DNA from 2 places in the Stenotrophomonas maltophilia group sp. P373 genome. Region 2 is predicted to be linked to the other one. Evidence: riboswitches for the same ligand, from Rfam matches in the RefSeq annotation. Region 2 holds a riboswitch; the other holds the start of a gene.
What was found. Region 2 has a riboswitch for glycine ahead of ACSYHF_RS18325 (trimeric intracellular cation channel family protein). Riboswitches for the same ligand answer to the same signal wherever they lie in the genome.

Region 1: another riboswitch for glycine. It lies ahead of gcvP (aminomethyl-transferring glycine dehydrogenase); the one in region 2 lies ahead of ACSYHF_RS18325 (trimeric intracellular cation channel family protein).

Annotation. Positions count from the first base shown of each region.
Region 1 is NZ_CM129994.1:3,206,481-3,213,199, forward strand. It holds gene ACSYHF_RS14965 (phytanoyl-CoA dioxygenase family protein) at 1-295, opposite strand, end outside; gene ACSYHF_RS14970 (hypothetical protein) at 810-1,202, opposite strand; gene ACSYHF_RS14975 (siderophore-interacting protein) at 1,271-2,167, opposite strand; gene ACSYHF_RS14980 (multidrug effflux MFS transporter) at 2,312-3,538, opposite strand; glycine riboswitch at 3,838-3,940, shown strand; gene gcvP (aminomethyl-transferring glycine dehydrogenase) at 4,003-6,719, shown strand, end outside.
Region 2 is NZ_CM129994.1:3,950,623-3,957,341, reverse strand. It holds gene ACSYHF_RS18340 (3-deoxy-7-phosphoheptulonate synthase) at 1-206, shown strand, start outside; gene ACSYHF_RS18335 (hypothetical protein) at 258-497, opposite strand; gene ACSYHF_RS18330 (hypothetical protein) at 535-1,404, shown strand; gene ACSYHF_RS18325 (trimeric intracellular cation channel family protein) at 1,433-2,050, opposite strand; glycine riboswitch at 2,135-2,238, opposite strand; glycine riboswitch at 2,252-2,341, opposite strand; gene ACSYHF_RS18320 (GIY-YIG nuclease family protein) at 2,382-2,648, shown strand; gene ACSYHF_RS18315 (nuclear transport factor 2 family protein) at 2,720-3,151, shown strand; gene ACSYHF_RS18310 (hypothetical protein) at 3,155-3,610, shown strand; gene ACSYHF_RS18305 (NAD(P)/FAD-dependent oxidoreductase) at 3,691-4,971, opposite strand; gene ACSYHF_RS18300 (NYN domain-containing protein) at 5,095-5,874, shown strand; gene ACSYHF_RS18295 (glutathione S-transferase family protein) at 5,986-6,606, shown strand; gene ACSYHF_RS18290 (primosomal protein N') at 6,703-6,719, opposite strand, start outside.

The DNA.
Region 1 (6,719 bases), 740 kb from region 2:
CGTGATGGTGTAGGTTACCTGCGCTGCTCACAAATCTCTCGCTGGCACAGAACATGTGGTCCATACGGAACCGCCCCCTGAACACAGCTGTCAGGAAGCGGAAGACCGGCTCTGGGTCAACCAGCTGCCGCCACTCGTCACCCCAGTCCAGATTGACGTCATGAAGTGGCCCGTTCTCCAGGTGTTGCGACCAGTACTGCTGAAGTCTGCAAATATGCTCGGGGTCAAGGACGCCACGGAGGATGACGTAGCCGTTGAGGTCAAACTCGAAGTAGAGCTCTTCGATGGATTTCAAAGCACAGCACCTCTCGTCCATTGAGAAGGTTGGCGCGCATGAAGTTGGATTGCGCGCAACCTTTTATCCACCTTTTCTCCACGGACATCACTTCTATCTCGCATGACACTTCTGTAAGGAAATTCCGGAAAATCTGCATCTGTGACCTGTCCCACGTCCAGATGCTTCGAGTTTCCAGCGATCCAGCCCGCCGTCATGAAATAGAGTTTCTGAGAACGGAGTAGTCGTTCCGTACCTTGCCAAGGTAAGCGGTCGTTGCGCTGACGCTTTCGACTCAGGACACAAGTGAAAATCGCCTCATGGCGTCTCGTCGCCGATGACCGAGTACTTCACTCCGGTCAACGAGTGGCTGAAGCAGCAGAACGAAGGCCAGATGTGTGGCTGGCAGGCCAACGCCGCCCCGGCGGCTACAGAAAGGGGCGGGTCCGCAAGGATCCGCCCCTTTCTGTAGCGCCGGCCGCTGTCCGGCAGCTACGCGATGAAGACCAAGCGGCCGGCTTTTCCGGAATGCCTGTCAGCTGTCCTTCTTCGCCGCCATCGCCGCGGCCAGTTCCGCCTTGAATTCCTCGAAGGTCTGGCCCTTCTCTTTCGCTTCGGCGTGCGCGGCGTCGCGCAGCGCATCGGAGTACATCAGGCGCACCGGCGTGCCGTTGCGCTCGTGCAGTTCACCGGCCTGCATGATCAGCGCCAGTACCTGTGCGGCAGAGTCACTGTGGCCGGCGATACGGCCGTCCATGCCCAGCACCCATTCGCCGTCGCGGCGCACGACACCGGCCAGCAGGGTGCGCTGCGCGTCGCGCAGTTCGGCATGCGGCTCCACCGGCGAAGCCTGGGCAGCGGCCTTGTTGGCGGCCTGCTTTTCCTGGCGACGGCGCTGGTCGCGGCGGGTCTTGGAGCTGGTGGACATGGTGCAATACCGCTGCGAGGGGGGCGCAAGGATAGCGCACCCCACCCGCCACGCCGCTTCACACCCGCTCAATCCAGCACTTTGCCGTGCCGCCAGTAGCCCATGAAGGTGATCGCGCGGCGGTCCAGCCCGCAGTCACGGACCAGATGGCGACGGATCGCCATCACCGCCCCCGCCTCGCCTGCCACCCAGGCATACAGCGGCCCTGCCACGCTGGCATCGGCCTGTTCCCAGAGGATCTGCGTATCGACGTCGATCTCCTCCGGCGCATCGCCGGCAACCACGCCCGAGGCCGCTGCCAGCCGCGCCTGCACCGCCTGCAACAGAGGCGCCCCGTACGCCGCGCGCCCGCGCGGCAGCCAGACCAGCTCGGCGGTAGCCGGTGCCTTCAGCGGCACCGCGTCGCCGGCCTGCGCCACTTCCAGCAAGGCCAGCGTACGCGGCGGATCCACCATGGCCGCCAGTTCCTCAAGAATGCCAGCCACCGCCGGTAACGCGGTTTCATCGGCCACCAGCAGCACCTGGCCGACGCCGGCCGGCGGCTTCCATTCCCAACCTTCACTGCTGTCGGCGCAGTCGGCATCGGGAGCCAGCAACACCACACGGTCGCCGGGGCGTGCATGGATGGCCCAGCGTGAGGCCGGCCCGGTCTCGCCATGCAGCACGAAATCAACATCGACCTCGCCCAGCTCTGCACGCAGCTGGCGGATGGTGTAGGTGCGCATCGGCGGGCGCTGATCGTCCGGCAGCGCCCGGTAGCGCGGATACCAGTCCTCGCCGCAGGGCACCTGCGGCAGGTCCTGGCCAGGCAAGGGGAAGAACACCTTGATGCGCTGGTCCGGGCCTTCGGTCTTCATCCGCGCCACGTCGGCGCCGGTGAACACCATGCGGTCCAGGGAAGGGGAAAGAACGCGGCGCTCCTTCAGCGCCACCTCGAACAGGCGGTAGGTCTGCTGCGCAGCCATTTGGGGGAAACCTCATGCAACGACATCGGATCGGCTGGCTGTCGTGCATCCACGCACCGGCTGGCTGGAGTGCCCAGCCTAGTCCGGCCGTTCTCTGCCGCAAGTGTTTCGGGCATCGTGGCCCGCCCTACCCCTGCGCGCTGCTCAGTGACCCGTGCAGGCTGCCTGCGCCGCACGCTCGCGCTGGTGTTCCCAGTACCAGAACACGAAACCGGCGCCGAAGAACGCCGCCTGGCCCAGTGCCAGGTGCAGCGGGCTACCGCTCAGCAGTGGTGACACCACGCCGGCCACCACGGTGCTGATCATCAGCTGCACAAAGGCCTGCAGCGACGAGGCCAGGCCGCGCTGATGCGGGTACATGTCCAGTACCGCCAGCGCCAGGATCGGGAAGATCAGCGCCATGCCCATGCCCCCCAGGAAGATCGGCAGTACCGCCCATGGCAGTACGAACTGTGGCGACAGCACCACGTAGCCAACGTTCAACAGCACCGACAATGCGCACAGGCCGAAACCAATGGAGACCTGGCGGGTGGGCGTGGTGTGCCCGGCCATGCGCCCGGACAGGAATGAGCCGGTGGTCATGCCGCCGATGGTCGGGATGAACAACCAGGCAAACCCGCCCTCGCCCAGGTGCAGGTGCTGCATCACGAACACCGGCGCCGAGGAGATGTACAGGAAGATTCCACCAAAGCCGATGCTGCCGGCCAGCGCCAGGCGCAGGAAGCGTGGATTGAAACCGATGCGCACGTAATCACGCATCAACGCGCGCGGTGACAACGGCACGCGCGCTTCGACCGGATGGGTCTCGGGCAGGTAGCGTGCAGTGGCCGCCAGCAGGACCAGCCCGAACACCACCAGGAACCAGAAGATCAGCGGCCATCCCGCGCCACTGAGCAGGATCCAGCCACCGATGATCGGCGCGATGGCCGGGGCGATGCCGAACAGCATGGACACCTGGCTCATCAGCCGCTGCGCGTCATGGCCGTGGTACAGGTCGCGGATCACCGCGCGGCCGACGATCATGCCGACACCCGCCGACAGGCCCTGCAGCGCGCGGAAGGCCAGCAGCGTGGTCAGGTCGGTGGACAGTGCGCAGCCCACCGAGGCGCCGACGAACACCACCAGTCCACCGAGGATCACCCGCTTGCGGCCCCAGGCGTCGGACAGCGGGCCGTGCGCCAGGCTCATCAGGCCGTAGAACAGCAGGTACACGCTGATGGTCTGCTGCACCGCCACCTCGTCCACCGCCAGGCGCCGGGCCAGCTGCGGGAAGGCCGGGAAGATGGTGTCGATCGAGAACGGGCCGAACATGGCCAGGCCGGCAAGCAGCAGGGCCATGCGGCGGGTGGAGGGAGCAACAGCGGCGGTCATGGGAAGGGCGTCCGGCAGGGCCATGCGTGGCACGCACGGCGGGCGCCGGTCCCTGTCTGCAGGGAGGGCGCCAGATGAATTCGGGTATCTGGCCATCATAGGTGGGGATTGCGCCTGATGCCATGCAGCGATGCACAAAACGCACGTCCGGGCCATCGGCCATTCAGGCGCAGCGGCCAGGCCCGTAGACGGCCAGCGGGCCCGCAACGGGCTATAATCGGCGGGCAACACGGTGGGAGAAGCGGAACACCGCTGCCGAAGGCGCAACGCCCGTAATCGCTCAGGCCCGATACCACCCGTAACAGAACTCTGGAGAGACCGGTTCGATCCGGCGCCGAAGGGGCACGAAGCCGCGGTTTTCCGCGCTTCCAAACTCTCAGGCAAAAGGACAGAGGGGCGCCCCGCAGACCGCCGACCGGCGGCTTGTGCCCGTGCGTGTGCCCTTTCCTGACGGATCCTTCGCCATGTCCCAGAACACCCCTTCCCTGCGTGAGCTCGAGCACCACAATGCGTTCGTCGAGCGCCACATCGGCCCCAACGATGCCGAGATCGCGCAGATGCTCGACGTCGTCGGCCACGCGTCGCTGGATGCGATGACCGATGCCATCGTGCCGGCCAAGATCAAGTCGCCGGCGCCGCTGGCGCTGCCGGAGTCGATGACCGAAGTGCAGGCACTGGCGAAGATCCGCGCGATCGCCGACAAGAACACCGTGCTGCGCAGCTTCATCGGCCAGGGCTACTACGGTACCCACACCCCGAACGTGATCCTGCGCAACATCCTGGAAAACCCGGCCTGGTACACCGCCTACACCCCGTACCAGGCCGAGATCTCGCAGGGCCGCATGGAAGCGCTGATCAACTTCCAGACCCTGTGCGCCGACCTGACCGGCATGGAGATCGCCAACGCCTCGCTGCTGGACGAAGCCACCGCCGCCGCTGAAGCGATGACCCTGGCCAAGCGTTCGGCCAAGTCGAAGTCGGACACCTTCTTCGTGCACGACGCCGTGCACCCGCAGACCCTGGAACTGCTGCGTACCCGCGCTGAACCGATGGGTATCGTGCTGCGCGTCGGCACCCCGGCCGAAGCACTGGAAGCGGAAGCCTTCGGCCTGCTGCTGCAGTACCCGGACACCTTCGGCCAGATCGGCGATTACAAGGCCCTGGTCGAGGCCGTGCACGCACGCGGCGGCCTGGTGGCCGTGGCCACCGACCTGCTGGCGCTGACCCTGCTGGCCGCACCGGGCGAATGGGGCGCGGACATCGTGGTCGGCAACAGCCAGCGTTTCGGCGTGCCGTTCGGCTTCGGCGGCCCGCACGCCGCGTTCATGGCCTGCCGTGACGCCTACAAGCGCTCGATGCCGGGCCGCCTGATCGGCGTTTCGGTCGATGCCCAGGGCAACCCGGCCTACCGCCTGACCCTGCAGACCCGCGAGCAGCACATCCGCCGCGAGAAGGCCACCTCCAACATCTGTACCGCACAGGTGCTGCTGGCGGTGATGGCCTCGATGTATGCGGTCTACCATGGTCCGGAAGGCCTGACCCGCATCGCCCGGCGCACCCACCGCCTGGCCTCGATCCTGGCTGCGGCACTGCGCAACGCCGGCGTGCAGGTCGGTGGCGACTTCTTCGACACCCTGCACGTCACCGGCGTGCATGCCGATGAGATCCACGCCAAGGCACGCGCCGCCGGTTACAACCTGCGCGCGATCGACAGCGACTCGGTCGGCATCAGCCTGGACGAGACCGCCACCCGCGCCGACGTGGTCGCGCTGGCCGCCGTGTTCGGCGCGCAGGCTGACGTCGAGGCGCTGGACGCCAGCACCGCCGACGCGCTGCCGGCCGGCCTGCTGCGCCAGTCCGCGTTCCTGACCCATCCGGTGTTCAACACCCACCACAGCGAGCACGAACTGCTGCGCTACCTGCGTTCGCTGGCCGACAAGGACCTGGCGATGGACCGCACGATGATCCCGCTGGGCTCGTGCACCATGAAGCTCAACGCCACCGCCGAGATGATCCCGGTGACCTGGCCGGAGTTCTCGCAGATCCACCCGCTGGTGCCGGCCGACCAGGCGCTGGGCTACAAGGAACTGATCGACACGCTGGAAGCGATGCTGGTCGAATGCACCGGCTACGACGCGGTCAGCCTGCAGCCGAACTCCGGCGCGCAGGGCGAGTACGCCGGCCTGCTGGCGATCCGCGCCTACCACCGCTCGCGCGGCGAAGGCCACCGCGACATCTGCCTGATCCCGGACTCGGCGCACGGCACCAACCCGGCCTCGGCGCAGATGTGCGGCATGAAGGTCGTGGTGACCAAGACCGATGCCAACGGCAACGTCGACGTCGAGGACATCCGCCTCAACGCCGAGAAGTACAGCGACCGCCTGGCCGCGATCATGATGACCTACCCGTCCACGCACGGCGTGTTCGAGGAAGAGGTGGTCGAGATCTGCGAGATCATCCACAAGCACGGCGGCCAGGTGTACACCGACGGCGCCAACATGAACGCCCTGGTCGGCGTGGCCAAGCCGGGCAAGTGGGGTTCGGACGTTTCGCACCTGAACCTGCACAAGACCTTCTGCATCCCGCACGGCGGTGGTGGCCCGGGCGTGGGCCCGTGCGCGGTCAAGGAGCACCTGGCCCCGTTCCTGCCGGGCAAGCTGGGTGACAACGGCCCGGTCGGCATGGTCAGCGCGGCCAGCTTCGGCAGTGCTTCGATCCTGCCGATCAGCTGGATGTACATCGCGATGATGGGCCGCGAAGGCCTGCGCAAGGCCACCCAGGTCGCGCAGCTCAACGCCAACTACATCGCCAAGCGCCTGGCTCCGCACTTCAAGACCCTGTACACCGGCCGTAACGGCCTGGTGGCGCACGAGTGCATCCTGGACGTGCGCCCGCTGGAGAAGACCAGCGGCATCGGCGCCGAGGACGTCGCCAAGCGCCTGATCGACTTCGGCTTCCACGCCCCGACCCTGAGCTTCCCGGTCGCGGGCACGCTGATGGTCGAACCGACCGAGAGCGAGTCGCTGCACGAGCTGGATCGCTTCATCAACGCGATGATCCAGATCCGAGAGGAAATCAGCGCGATCGAAGACGGCCGCCTGGACCGCGAGGACAACCCGCTGAAGAACGCGCCGCACACCGCCACCGCGGTGACCGCCAGCGAGTGGACCCACGCCTACCC
Region 2 (6,719 bases):
AAGACGGCGAACAGCGCATCGTGGGCGTGATGATCGAGAGCCATCTGGTCGGGGGCCGCCAGGAACTGGTGGAAGGCCAGCCGCTGGTCTACGGGCAGAGCATCACCGATGGCTGCATCGACTGGGACACCACCGTGACGGTGCTGGAGCGACTGGCTGCGGCCGTGCGCGCCCGTCGCGACGTGAAGGTGTCTGAAGCCGCCTGAGTGCGGCACGTGTGTGGATGGCGGCCAGCGCCTGCGGGGGTGCGGCCGCGATCAGGGCCGGCCGGAGTTGGAGACCGGCCCATCTGCACCGGCGATGCGCCTGGCGCTGCGCATGAGCGACAGCGCCAGGTACATCGCCGGGGTGGTGTGGATCCCGACGAACGCGTTGGACTTGATGGATAGATCCACGCTATGCGTGGATTCCACAGTAGATCCACGCCATGCGTGGATATTGGCAAACCAGGCGACACGATTTCGGAAGAGTTGCATGGAGTCTTCCTGCAGCTTCATTCGAAGATTGCAGCCCTTGTCTGGTTGGACCCCGCCAATGCATGTTTTCCCGAACGACAGCTCTCTGGATTCAGCGTGCCGGTCGACTTCCAGTGAAGCTGCCAAGGCGCTCTTACGCTTGAAAGGCGGCCGGATTGCCGATGACGCGATCTCCGTCATCGAGGACTGGATCGAACCATCGTCTCCTGTGGCGACGGCGAGCCTGCTGGCTGAACTCGATGAAAGAATCGAGATCCATCGCAGCAATGGTGATCAGACGCTTCTGCGCACCACGCTGAAAGCGCGAGCGATGATCGCCGCGTCCACCGACGAAGAGCCTGGTGAAGATGCGCGGGAATCATCGTTCAGGATAGTACCCGCAGCATCCCTCATCGGAGACTGGCACTCGGACGTCGAAACGAGTTGCCTGATCGTTGATGGAGATCTGAGCGTCGAAGGCGTGCTGGCGCTCAATGACCTGGGCGAGACGTTGTGTGTAATCGTTCTGGGTAACCTCAGCGCCCGTAATCTTGACTGCGGCGGTTGGGTCTTTGTGCGCGACGATCTCGCATGTGAGCATCTCCATGCGTGCTCGCTCAACGACGGAGTTCTGGCCGTGGGCGGAAGTATGAGCGTGCAGACGTATCTCGAGATAGGCACATACACGCAGGTCGGTCTTGATCTTCGCGCCAGGTTCCTTTCCACCGTCCAGAACGAAATCGTCGTTGAGGGGGCGGTTCACTGCCCGGATTTCAGTAGACGATCCGATCCTGACTACCTGTCTGAATGGGTAGATCCCGAGCTTCTTGAGCGGGTCGAATCTGACAGCGATGGCTGTGAGAGCCCGTGGACCTTCTATCCTTCGGAGGCCTACCGGCAGCGCATCATCGCGAGCAGGAGCCCCATGAGTCCCAAGCTGCGCGATTGAGCCGGGCGCGTGCCCCGCCGTGCGAACCTCAATGCACTTCGTCGTGGTACACGAACTTCGGCATTTCCCAGCGATAGTGGATCGCCAGCAGGCGCAGCGCGAAGCCGCCGCCCAGGCAGCACAGGATCGCGGTGGCGTCGGCCACGCCCCAGTGCAGCAGCAACAGATACGCCGCGCCGGTCAGCAGCGCGATGATCGCGTACAGCTCCTTCTGGAAGATCAGCGGCACCTCGTTGCAGAGGATGTCGCGCAGCACGCCGCCGAACGCGCCGGTCAGCATGCCGGCGATCAGCACGATCGGCATCGCATGGCCGGCCTCGCGCGCGATCGAGCAGCCGATCAGGGTGAAGGCGATCAGACCCAGGCCATCGAGCACCAGGAAGGTGCGCCGGAAGTGGTGCATCCAGCGCGCCACCCAGGTGGCGATCAGCGCCGCGCATACGGTGAACCCCAGGTACTCGGGATGCTTCACCCAGCCCAGCGGATAGTGGCCGAGCAGGATGTCGCGCAGTGATCCACCACCGAGGGCAGTGACACAGGCGATCATGACCACACCGAACAGGTCCATGCGGCGGCGGCCGGCAGACAGTGCGCCGGTCATGGCTTCGGCGGAAATGGCAACCAGGTAGATGATGGACAGCAGCATGGAACAGGCTCCGGGCGCGGTGGGGCCGGCCATGCGCAACTGCCACCACTGCCTGCGCAATGACGGGATGACGATGACCGGTGCCGCTCCCGCTGTCCTTTTGCCTGAGAGTTCAGCGGCATGGGCCGCGTGCCCCTTCGGCGGATCGTCCCGGGCGTGCCCGGTGACCTCTCTCCAGCTCGGCGAGTCGAATGCATGGTTGGTGGGATTCCAGCCCACCGGCCTGAGCGATCATGGGAGCCTGCGCCTTCGGCGGGCGCCAGCGCGGCGCCTCTCTCCTGCATTCGGCCGCCAGTATATCCGCTGCAGTGCAGCACGGCATAATCCGGGCATGGCCCCGTCCCTCCGCCCCTGGTTCCTGTACCTGCTCGAATGCCGCGATGGCAGCTATTACGCCGGCATCAGCACCGACGTGGATGCGCGTTTCGCCGCCCACCAGGCCGGCAAGGGCGCGCGCTACACCCGGGCCCGGCCACCGCTGCGAGTGCTGGCCGTGCGCGAATACCCGGACCGGGCCGCCGCCTCACGCGCCGAGTGGCAACTCAAGCAGCAGCCCCGCGAACGCAAGCTGGCCTGGCTGCAGGCGCCGGTCCTGTAGATCCACGCCACGCGTGGATGGGCTACCCGGCCCATGCGATGATCGCCCCGCGCCCAGAGCTGGAGACCCGGATGTCCACGATCGCCCTGCTGTTCGCTCTTTCCGCAGCAACGAGCCCTGCCCCCGACCCGGCCACCATCGCGGCCATCGAAGCCACCTGCCACGACTACGTCGATGGCCAGCTGGAGGCCGACCCGCAGCGCGTCGCCCGCTCCCTGCATCCGGACCTGGCCAAGCGCGCTGTGCTCGGCGATACACCCGACGAACGCCTGGGCCTGCGCCGGATGTCGAAGGAAGAACTGGTCTCGCTGACGAAGCAGGGCGCGTTGAAGACCCCGAAGGATCAATGGGATCGTCGCTGCACGGTGCTGGACGTGACCGGCAACGCGGCCTCGGTGCGGCTGGAGACCCCGTGGTTCGTCGATTACTTCCACATGGGGCGCTTCGACCAGCGCTGGGTCATCGTCAACGCGTTGTGGTATCCAAAGCCGAAGGCACAGTGAGCGATGCGTGCCGCCGGCAAAGCATGGATCTCCGTCGTCGTGCTGGTCGCCGGCATCGCGCTGCTGCCTGGCCTGCTGTACCTGCTCGGGCTGGCATTGGCAGGCGGTCGGCCGACGCCGGCCGAACGCGCGCCCAGTGGTGTGGCAGCGTGCAGCAGTGAACCACGCGCGGGATACCAGCCGATGAATCCCTGGCGTTTCGCCGCGCAGTTCTTCGACAAGGACGTGATGAAGAAGAAGGTGCCGGAAGTGGAGCGGGAGGCCTTCTGGATTGCCCGACGCCACCTGTGGCGGCAACCACAGCGCGGCATGCCGCGCTGGCATCTCAGCAGTACCGCATTGACGATCTGGATCACCCGGCATTGGAGTACTGCGCAGATTGCCGACACCGCGAGGAAGGAGGACTTCTGCCGGACCTGGTCGAAACGGCGGGTGCCCGGTGGCCCGATGAACCAGTAGATCCACGCCATGCGTGGAGGGTGTTGACCGGGTCAGAGTCCTTTCCTGCGGAAAGGGATCCGACCCCGCTGCGTGCAGCCCTACCGCTTCGGCCGCCGGTCGTCGCGGTCATCACCGAAGATGATGCGCGCACTGCGCTGGTAGCTCCAGTACGCGACCGCCCAGTTCAGCAGCACCACGATGCGGTTGCGGAAGCCGATCAGGAAGAACACGTGCGCGGCCAGCCAGAACCACCAGGCCAGCACGCCGGAAAGCTGCAGCCGGCCCAGGTGCACGATCGCGGCCATGCGGCCGATGGTGGCCAGGTTGCCGTAGTCGGCGTACTTGAACGGGCCGGGCTCGGGCTTGCCGTGCAGGCGCGCGCGGATCACCTCGGCCACGTATTTGCCCATCTGCTTGGCGGCCGGTGCCACCCCGGGGACCGGCTTGCCGTCGGCCTGGCTCAGTGCGGCCAGGTCGCCGGCCACGAACAGCTCCGGGTGACCGGGCAGGGTCAGGTCCGGTTGCACCGGCACGCGTCCGGCGCGGTCCAGTGGCACGTCCAGCGTGCGCGCCAGCGGTGAAGCGGCTACGCCGGCGGCCCAGACCACGGTGCGCGCCGGTACGAACTGTTCGCCGAGCTTGAAGCCCTGGCTGTCGATGTCGCTCACCGGGGTACCGGTCAGCACTTCCACGCCCAGCTTTTCCAGTTGGCGGCGCGCCTTCAGCGAAAGCACATCCGGGAACGAGGACAGCACGCGCGGCCCAGCCTCGACCAGCCGCACCCTGGCGCTGGCCGGGTCGATGTGGCGGAATTCGTTGCGCAGCGTGTGGCGCGCGATCTCGGCCAGGGTGCCGGCCAGTTCGACGCCGGTGGGACCACCACCGACGATGGCGAAACTCAGCCACGCCGCCTTTTTCGCCGGGTCCGGTTCGGCCTCGGCGCGTTCGAACGCCAGCAGCAGCTTGCGGCGCAGCGCGATGGCATCGTCCAGCGTCTTCAGGCCGGGCGCATCATCGGCCCATTGATCGTTGCCGAAGTAGGCGTGGGTGGCGCCGGTGGCCAGCAGCAGGCTGTCGTAATCCAGCGTGCTGCCATCGGCCATGCGGATCTGCCGCGCCCGCTTGTCGATGGCCACCACTTCGCCGAGGCGGACTTCCACATTGCGCTGGTGGCCGAGGATGTGGCGCAGCGGTGCGGCGATATCCGGCGCGGACAGGCCGGCGGTGGCCACCTGGTACAGCAGCGGCTGGAACAGGTGATGGTTGCGGCGATCGACCAGGGTGATGCGTATGCGCTCGCGGGCCAGGGCACGGGTGGCCCAGAGACCGGCAAAACCGCCGCCGACAACGACCAGGTGGGGAACGCGCTCGCGACTCATCGACTCACTCCAGTGGGGGCATCGGGGGAAGCGCCTGGCATCTTCGCACGGCGGCCACCTGTCACGTCAGCGCCTGCCCGGATCGGCGATACTCGGGTTCAGGCAACGGCCCGTGAGGAGCCCATGAGCGAACCGGAAAAGCGCATCGCCCTGTTGATCGACGCCGACAATGCGCCGGCCTCGAAGATCGACGAGGTCCTGGCGGAAGTCGCCCGCTACGGCGTGGCCAACGTGCGCCGTGCCTACGGCAACTGGAAGAGCCCGCGACTGAAGGGGTGGGAAGCGGTGCTGCATGAGTATGCGATCCGCCCGATCCAGCAGTTCGCCTACAGCAAGGGCAAGAACGCTTCGGACATGGCGATGGTGATCGATGCCATGGACCTGCTGTACGCGCGCAACCTTGATGGCTTCGCCATCGTTTCCAGCGATGCGGACTTCACCCCGATGGTGATGCGCCTTCTGACCGATGGCGTGAAGGTATATGGCTTCGGCGAGAAGAAGACGCCCGAGCCATTCGTCAATGCGTGCTCGAAGTTCACCTACCTGGAGGCACTGGGCCAGACCCATGCCAGCGTGCCCGATGCCGAACAGGCGTCCAGCGAGCAGGCCTCGAACGAGCCGGTGACCAACGACGATGCGCGTCCGCGCAAGAGCGGTGCGGAAATGCGCAGTGACACCCGGCTGGTGAAGATGCTGCGCCGTGCGGTGTCCGCGGCCGAGGGTGAGGATGGCTGGTCGCACCTCGGACCGGTCGGCAGCCAGATCGGCAACCAGGCCTCGTTCGATCCGCGCAACTATGGCTACGGCAAGCTCAGCGATCTGCTGGCGGCGATCGGTCTGTTCGAACTGAAGAAGGATGGCAAGTCGTCCTACGTGCGCGCGCTGCCAAAAAAGAATAGGTAGTGCCTGCCGCTGGCCGGCAATGCCCGGATGCCAGATCCCGCATCCGGCACGGACATCTCCGCCCGATCAGGCGTATCGTTGCCGCTCGCATTGCCAGCAAGGAAAACCCGCATGTTGAAGATCTGGGGCCGCCGCAATTCCAGCAACGTCCGCAAGGTACTGTGGTGCGCCGAGGAAATCGGCCTGCCGTACGAATCCATCGAAGTCGGTGGCAGCCATGGTGGTACGCAGACGCCGGAGTACCAGGCGATGAATCCCAACGGCCTGGTGCCGGTGATCGAAGACCACGGCTTGCCGCTGTGGGAATCGAACACCATCGTGCGCTACCTGAGCGCCCGCTATGCACTGGGCACCCTGTACGCTGAGGACCCGATGGAACGCGCCCAGGCCGAGAAGTGGATGGACTGGAGCACGTCGCGGATGGCGCCGCTGTACAGCGACCTGGTCTGGGGCATCATGCGCACCGCGCCGGCCGACCGCGATGAAGCGCGGATCAATGCCGCCATCGTGCGCGCCGGAGACTACCTGGCGATGGCCGACGCTACCCTGGCCAGGCAGCCGTGGCTGTCGGGCGAGAAGTTCGCGATGGGCGACATCCCGCTGGGCTCGCTGGTCTACGCCTGGTACGAGCTGCCGATCCAGCGACCGGAGCTGCCGCATCTGGCTGACTGGTATGCGCGGCTGCGTGAGCGCCCGGCCTACCAGCGCGGCGTGATGTCGCCGCTGACGTAAGCGAAGGCGTCCGGGGTCAGAGCCCTTTTCTGCGAAAAGGGATCCGACCCCTGGGCATCGGGGTCGGATCCCACCCGACGGGTGGGCTCTGACCCCTCAATACAGGTCCGTTG